2 regions of the Streptomyces drozdowiczii genome follow, and region 2 is predicted to be linked to the other one. Evidence: riboswitches for the same ligand, from Rfam matches in the RefSeq annotation. Region 2 holds a riboswitch; the other holds the start of a gene.

Region 1 (3,394 bases), 4.5 Mb from region 2:
AACGCGGCGAGCGCCGGCCACCACGGGCGCGGCCGGGCGTGCTCGGCCGCGAGGTCGACGGGGGCGCCGCGCCGGGCCCTGGCGCGGACCAGCCAGTCCACGGACACGATCGCCACGAAGCCGGGGATCCAGTAGCCGACGAGCAGCAGCACGTTCTGGAAGCGGGCGGTCGTGTCCGCCGCGTGCATCCAGAGCACCAGCGGGAACCCGAGGGCGGCGGCGAGGGCCGCGGCCACCGGACGCGGCAGGCGCACCCCCATGGTCTGCAACGCGAGCGAACCGCTGTAGTCGTTCATCGCGTTGCTGCACAGCGCGGCCAGCGCCACCGCGAGCAGCCCGAACGCCCCGAGCGCGCCCCCGCCGAGCAGGGAGTCGATGCCGCGCGCGGTCTGGTCCGTGAAGACCGAGGCGCCCCACAGCCCGATCGTCTGGACCGCCACGAACGAGGCGCTGATCCCGCCCAGCGTGCACCAGAACATGCGCGTCCGGGACGTCTCGCGCGGCAGATAGCGGCTGAAGTCGCTCACGTACGGCGCCCAGGACAGCGCCAGGCTCAGGGCGATGGTGCAGGTCAGGACGAACGCCCCGGCCCGGTCGGCGCCGTGCACGGTCGAGGTGGTCACCGGGTCCACCCCGCGCAGGAGCTTGGTGGCGAGCACGGCGAAGGCGGCCGCCAGGGCGAACGTCATCACGGTCTGGAGCCGGTGGATCACCTCGTAACCCAGCACCCCGAGCGCACCCTGCGCGGCCATCATGACCAGCACCCCCAGCCAGAACGGCCAGCCGCACAGCTGCGCCAGCGCGTCCCCGCCGAAGAGGCCGATCAGGGCGTCCCAGGCGATGGACGACAGCCATTGCAGGGCGCCCGGCAGCACCACACCCGGTCCGAACGCCAGTCGGGACAGCGGAAGTTGACCGGAGCCGGTACGGCTGCCCCAGGTGCCCAGATACGCGGTCGGCGCGGCGCCCACGAGGGTGCCGAGCACGACCGCTGCGAGGGCGGTCCCGAAGTCCAGGCCGAGCGCGATGCCGACGGTGCCGGTGAAGACGCCGGTCATGGTCAGGTTGGGTGCGAACCAGACGGTGAACAGCCGGCCCGCCCGGCCGTAACGGCGGTCCTCGGGGACCGGGGCTATCCCGTTCGCCTCGATGCGCAGATCGCCGGGGGCGGTGGGCATGCGCCCGCCGAAAGCGGCGCGCTCGTCCTGGGCATACGGCAACGACATGAAGACATCCCTCCGCCAGTGCTAACTGGTTCAGGTTCGACGGGTGTGATCTCAGCCCCGTGCGGGGCACCCCGTGTCCGGTGTGGCGGCCAGAATAGCGCCGACCCGTCCGATGTCGTCGCGGGGGTCAGCTGAAGAGCTTCGCCACGAACGCGTGGAGGTTGTCGACGGTGCGGGCGATCTGCTCCTCCGTGGTCAGGCTCTCCTTGAACCGGGCCCCGGAGTCCACCTTCTTCTTGCCGCGCACATACAGCGAGCAGGCCAGATCGGTGCACATGTACAGGCCGACCGAATTGCCGTCGCGCCCGGCGGGCCCGGTCTTGCGGGCGGTCATCAGGGAGACCCCGCTGCCCGGGTGCGTGGTCAGGCAGAGCGAGCACATGCTCCGGTGCAGGAAGCCGCGCTGCTGGGACGGGAAGCGCAGCGAGATCCCGGCGGGCTCGCCCTCGTGCTCGGTGACGATGTAGCTGCGTCCCGGCGCGGACAGGTCGCGCCAGCCGAGGAAGTCGAGGTCGTCCCACGGCAGCTCCTCGAAATCGCGGGGGAGCGGCAGGCGCTTGGCTTCCCCCTTGGAGCAATTCACGAACGATGAGCGGATGTCCTGCTCGGTCAGGGCCTTCATGACCACGAAGCTAACTCTGCCTATGGCCCCTAGGCAAACGATTAATTCGGTTAGGGGCTCACCTGGGGCTCTTCGGGCGCGAGGGCGAGCCGGTGCACGGGCGGATGCGGGATGGCGAGGTCCGGGCGCCAGGTGGCGAGGATCTGCGCCGACGGGTCGAAGAGCGGCGAGGGGAGCGCGTCGAGCGGGGTCCACTCCCAGGTGCTGATCAGATGCGGCTCGGTCACCCGTGCCGTGCCGCTGTCCACGCGCACCAGCGCGGCCATCGTCACGCGGTTGATCCCGCCGAGGGCGTCGTGCAGCATCGCGAAGACGGTGACCTCGTCCTCGGGGACCGCCAGCCCGGTCTCCTCGCGCAGCTCCCGCACGGCCGCCGCCGCGACGGACTCCGGCACCGGGTCGACCTTGCCGCCGGGCAGCTCCCAGGTGCCGCTGTGGTGCCGGCCCAGCAGGATCCGGCCCTGCGCGTCCTGCACGATCACCCCGACCCCCAACGCGGCCTGGGCCTTGGGCAGTCGGGTGTTACGGGAGGGGGCGGCGGAACTCTCGGTGGCCATGCTGCTCCTCGGCGGGGCGATCGGGTCCGGGCGTCGAGCCTACGGGGATGCCGCGTCCGCCCCCCGCCCTCATGGGGATGCCGCGTCCGCCCCCGCCCTCATACCGCCAGCCGCAGCGAGGTCTCCGAGACCCCGAGCCGTACGCTCTGCCCCCACGTCAGCTCCAGCGCGTCCGTCTCCATCCCGTCGCCGAACACCACCACCCGGTCCGACTCCACGGTCAGCCGCAGCCCCTGCCCGGGCCCCAGCTCGCCCGAGACGAACGACGTGCCGGTCGACGGCGAGGGCCACGCCTCCCGGACGAACCAGAGCAGCCGGGGATCGGCGGGCCCGGGCAGCGGGAGGGTGCTGCGGCGCTCCTGCCAGAGCGAGCGCAGCCAGCCGGTCGCCCCGGTGCCGGTGCCGACCAGGACGCCGGAGGACGCCTGCGGCTCGGCGGGGGAGTCCGCCGTGTCGGGCCCGAGCCGGTAGCGGGCCGTCTGGTGGCCGGGCGGGCCGAGGTAGACCTCGTTCAGGGCGAGCAGCCGCTGCGTGTCGTCGGCCACCGCCTCCACCATCGTCAGCGCGTCGGCCCGCCCGGCCGGCGCCACGGCCGCCCGCATCAGCGCCCCCGCGTCGGCCGGGCGGTGGCGCACCAGGACGCCGGGGTTGCGGCCCGGGTCGGTGTCGATGCCGATGACCGGCTGGCCGGAGAGGTACTTCGCGGCGTTGGCGACCAGGCCGTCCTGCCCGACGACCACCACCACGTCCTCGGGCGCGAACAGGAACCGGTCCAGGTCGGCCCGCTCCACCCGGCAGTGCCGCCAGGTGAGCGGAACGGCCGCCGCCACATCCGCCAGGGCCTGCCGGGTCCGCTCGTGCCGCCGGGCCACCTCCTCGATGGACCGGCCCCGTGCGCCCAGCACGAACGCGGCCTGGCCGTGCGTGCCGTGGCGGGCGAGCAGCTCCTCGTACTCCGTGGTGCGGTGGACGAGGACCGCCCGCGGGGC
Region 2 (3,394 bases):
GGGGAGCCGAGCGGCATGACCGCCGCGCACCCCACGTCCTCCAGCTTCCGCGCCAGGACCGGGTCGTCGTTGGTGTACGGCAGCACCGTGAAGCCGTCGTCCACCAGGATCTCGGCGGCGTCCAGCAGCTCGACCGGGTCGGGCAGCAGCGTCCGCTCGTCCGCCACCACCTCCAGCTTCACCCAGTCCGTGCCCAGCGCCTCCCGGGCCAGCCGGGCGGTGAGCACGGCCTCCCCGGCGGTGTAGCAGCCGGCGGTGTTCGGCAGCACCCGGATGGACAGCTTCCGCAGCACGGAGAGCACCGAACCCTGCACGGTCGGGTCGAGGCGGCGCATCGCGACCGTGGTCAGCTCGGTGCCGGACGCGATCAGCGACCGCTCCAGCACGTCCAGGCTGGGCGCCCCGCCGGTGCCCATGATCAGCCGCGAGGTGAAGTCGGTGCCGCCGAGGGTGAACAGGTCGTCGGACATCGTCAGCCTCCCTGGACCGCGGTCAGGACCTCGACCCGGTCGCCGTCGGCGAGCGCGGCGGCGGGCCACTGGCCGCGCGGCACCACGGTCTCGTTGAGTGCGGCGGCCACCCCCGCCGTCGCGTCGGTCAGCGTCGCGACGAGGGCGTCCAGGGTGGTGCCCGGCGCGACGGTGGCCGGGGCGCCGTTCACGGACACGGTGAGCGGGGTGGGGTCGGTCATGCGGGCTGCTCCTGGGGTGCGGGGACCGGGGCGAACCGGCCGGGGGAGAAGGGGCGGGCCGCCTCGGGCAGCTCGCCGTCGGCCAGCAGCGACGCCATGGCGTCCCCGGTGACGGGGGTGAGCAGCACACCGTTGCGGCCGTGGCCGGTGGCGAGGTGGAGGCCGGGCAGCGCGGTGCGGCCGAGCAGCGGGGCGTTGTCGGGGGAGGCGGGGCGCAGCCCGGCGCGGGTCTCGGTGAGCGGCAGCTCGGTGATGCCGGGCACCAGCTCGTGGGCGTCGCGCAGCAGCTCGTAGACCCCGCCCGCCGTGACGGTGGTGTCCCAGCCCATCTCCTCGGTGGTGGCGCCGATGACCAGCTCACCGTTCTCGCGCGGTACGAGATAGACGTGGCTGCCCCGGACCACCGCGCGCACGGTGCGCGAGAGGAAGGGGGCGTACGCCGGGGGCACGGTGAGGCGCAGCACCTGGCCCTTGACCGGGCGCACCGGCGGCAGGACGTGGGCGGGGACCCCGGCGAGCCGGCCGCTGAGACTGCCCGCGGCGAGTACCACCTGGTCGGCGGCCACCTCCGTACCGTCGTCGAGCACGGCACCCACGGCCCGGTCCGCGACCACGGAGAGGCGGTCGGCCCGGCGGCGGTGGAAGACCACTCCGGCCCGTTCGCAGGCGGTGAGCAGCGCGGCGGCGAGGCGGCGCGGGTCGACCTGGTGGTCGCCGTCCACCCGCAGGCCGCCGCGCACGCCCGGGGCGAGCATCGGTTCCAGGCGGCGGCACTCGCGCCCGGTCAGCCACTCCGACTCCAGGCCCGAGCGGCGTTGCAGCTCGTGGAGCTCGCGCAGATGGGCGCGGTCGTCGGCGTCGAGCGCGACGGCCAGGGTGCCGCAGGCGCGGAAGCCGATGTCCTGCCCGCTCGCCTCCTCCAGCTCGGCCGTGAACGCCGGATAGCGCCGGGCGGAGGCGAGGTTGAGCCCGAGCAGCGTCTCCTCGCCGTAGTGCAGCTCGGTGACGGCGGCCAGCATCCCGGCCGCGACCCGGGCCGCTCCGCCGCCCGGCTCGGGGTCGGCGAGCGCGACGGCCAGGCCGCGCCGCGCGGCCCGCCAGGCGGTCACCAGACCGATGATGCCGCCCCCGATGACGAGGACGTCGGACCCTTCGGTGGGATGGGTGCGCATGGGTGTCCAGCCCCTCCCTTCGCCGGCATGACCCGGATCAGGTTCGTACGGTCGGAGGCCGCCCAGCCTCCCTCTCAGCCCGGTGCGCCCGGGCTCCCGCGTGTCTTACGGTGGCCACCCTAAACCCCGTCCGGCGGACCGGGTAGGGAGGGCCGGGGGAGGGGGCGCCCTTTCCTGATGGCTCGTCAGCTACGTAAGGTGGACAGGTGAGCGAGCAGCAGCGGGCAGAGCGGACGGAACGCCGGGTCGTCGTCGCGGGCGCGGGCATGGCGGGTGTGCAGACCGCCGTTGCCCTGCGGGAACAGGGCTTCACCGGCCCCGTCACGCTGATCGGCGCCGAACCCCACCAGCCCTACGACCGGCCCCCGCTGTCCAAGGCGGTGCTGCTGGGCAAGGCCGAGGAGTCCGCCTTCGACATCGACTTCGAGGGGCTGGACATCACCCTGCGCCTGGGCTGCGAGGTCACCGGCGTCCGCGCCGGCGCCCACGAACTCGACACCTCCGACGGCCCGGTCCGCTACGACGTCCTGGTCCTCGCCACCGGCGCCGAACCCGTCGCCCTGCCCGGCTCCGAAGGCGTTCCCGGCGTCCACCTGCTGCGCACCCTCGACGACGCGGCCCGGCTGCGCCCCGTCCTGGAGGCCGGGCACCCCGTCGTGGTCGTCGGCGCCGGCTGGATCGGCGCCGAGTTCGCCACCGCCGCCCGCGCCGCCGACTGCGAGGTCACCGTCGTGGAGGCCGCCGACCGCCCGCTGGCCGGCGCCCTGCCCGCCGAGGTCGCCGCCCCGATGGCCGCCTGGTACGAGGAGAGCGGCGCCCGGCTCCTCACCGGCACCCGGGTCGCCCGCGTCGAACCCGGCACGGTGGTCCTCGCCGACGGGCGCACCCTGCCGGCGGGCGCGGTCGTCGTCGGCATCGGCGCCCACCCCGCCACCGGCTGGCTCGCCGGCTCCGGCATCGCGCTCGGGCCCGAGGGCTCGGTGACCGCCGACGCGGCGCTGCGCACCTCGCTGCCCGATGTGTACGCGGTCGGCGACTGCGCCTCCTTCCCCTCGGCCCGCTACCGCACCCGCCTGGTCGTGCACCACTGGGACAACGCGCTCCAGGGGCCCAGGACCGCCGCCGCCCACATCGCGGCGGAGGGCGCCGACATCCCGCCGTACGACCCCGTGCCCTACTTCTGGTCCGAGCAGTTCGGCCGGTTCGTGCAGTACGCCGGACACCACGCGGACGCCGACACCCTGCTGTGGCGCGGCGACCCGGCCGATCCCGGCTGGTCGGTGTGCTGGCTGCGCGCAGGCGTCCTGGTCGCGGTGCTCGCGGTGAGCCGCCCGCGCGACCTGGCCCAGGGGCGCCGGCTCATCGAGGCGGGGAGCCGGCTCGACGCGGACCGGGCCGGGGACCCCGCCGTGCCGCTGAAGTCGGCGGTCCTGCCGTAGAGGGTGTCGCGGAAGGCCCGGGCCCTGAAGGGCGGAGTCCGGGTTTCGGCTGTCAGTCCGGGATGGCAGGCTTGTCCCGTGACCGAGATTGA

What was found. A riboswitch is a leader RNA that binds a small molecule or an ion and turns the genes downstream of it on or off. The one in region 2 is predicted to bind thiamine pyrophosphate.
Region 1: another riboswitch for thiamine pyrophosphate. It lies ahead of NEH16_RS02975 (purine-cytosine permease family protein); the one in region 2 lies ahead of thiO (glycine oxidase ThiO).

What each region holds. Positions count from the first base shown of each region.
Region 1 is NZ_CP098740.1:651,300-654,693, reverse strand. It holds gene NEH16_RS02975 (purine-cytosine permease family protein) at 1-1,226, opposite strand, end outside; TPP riboswitch at 1,217-1,310, opposite strand; gene NEH16_RS02970 (FBP domain-containing protein) at 1,354-1,848, opposite strand; gene NEH16_RS02965 (nucleotide triphosphate diphosphatase NUDT15) at 1,899-2,405, opposite strand; gene NEH16_RS02960 (hypothetical protein) at 2,504-3,394, opposite strand, start outside.
Region 2 is NZ_CP098740.1:5,190,655-5,194,048, forward strand. It holds gene NEH16_RS23580 (thiazole synthase) at 1-470, opposite strand, end outside; gene thiS (sulfur carrier protein ThiS) at 473-691, opposite strand; gene thiO (glycine oxidase ThiO) at 688-1,863, opposite strand; TPP riboswitch at 1,861-1,973, opposite strand; gene NEH16_RS23595 (NAD(P)/FAD-dependent oxidoreductase) at 2,070-3,302, shown strand; gene NEH16_RS23600 (Rv2175c family DNA-binding protein) at 3,381-3,394, shown strand, end outside.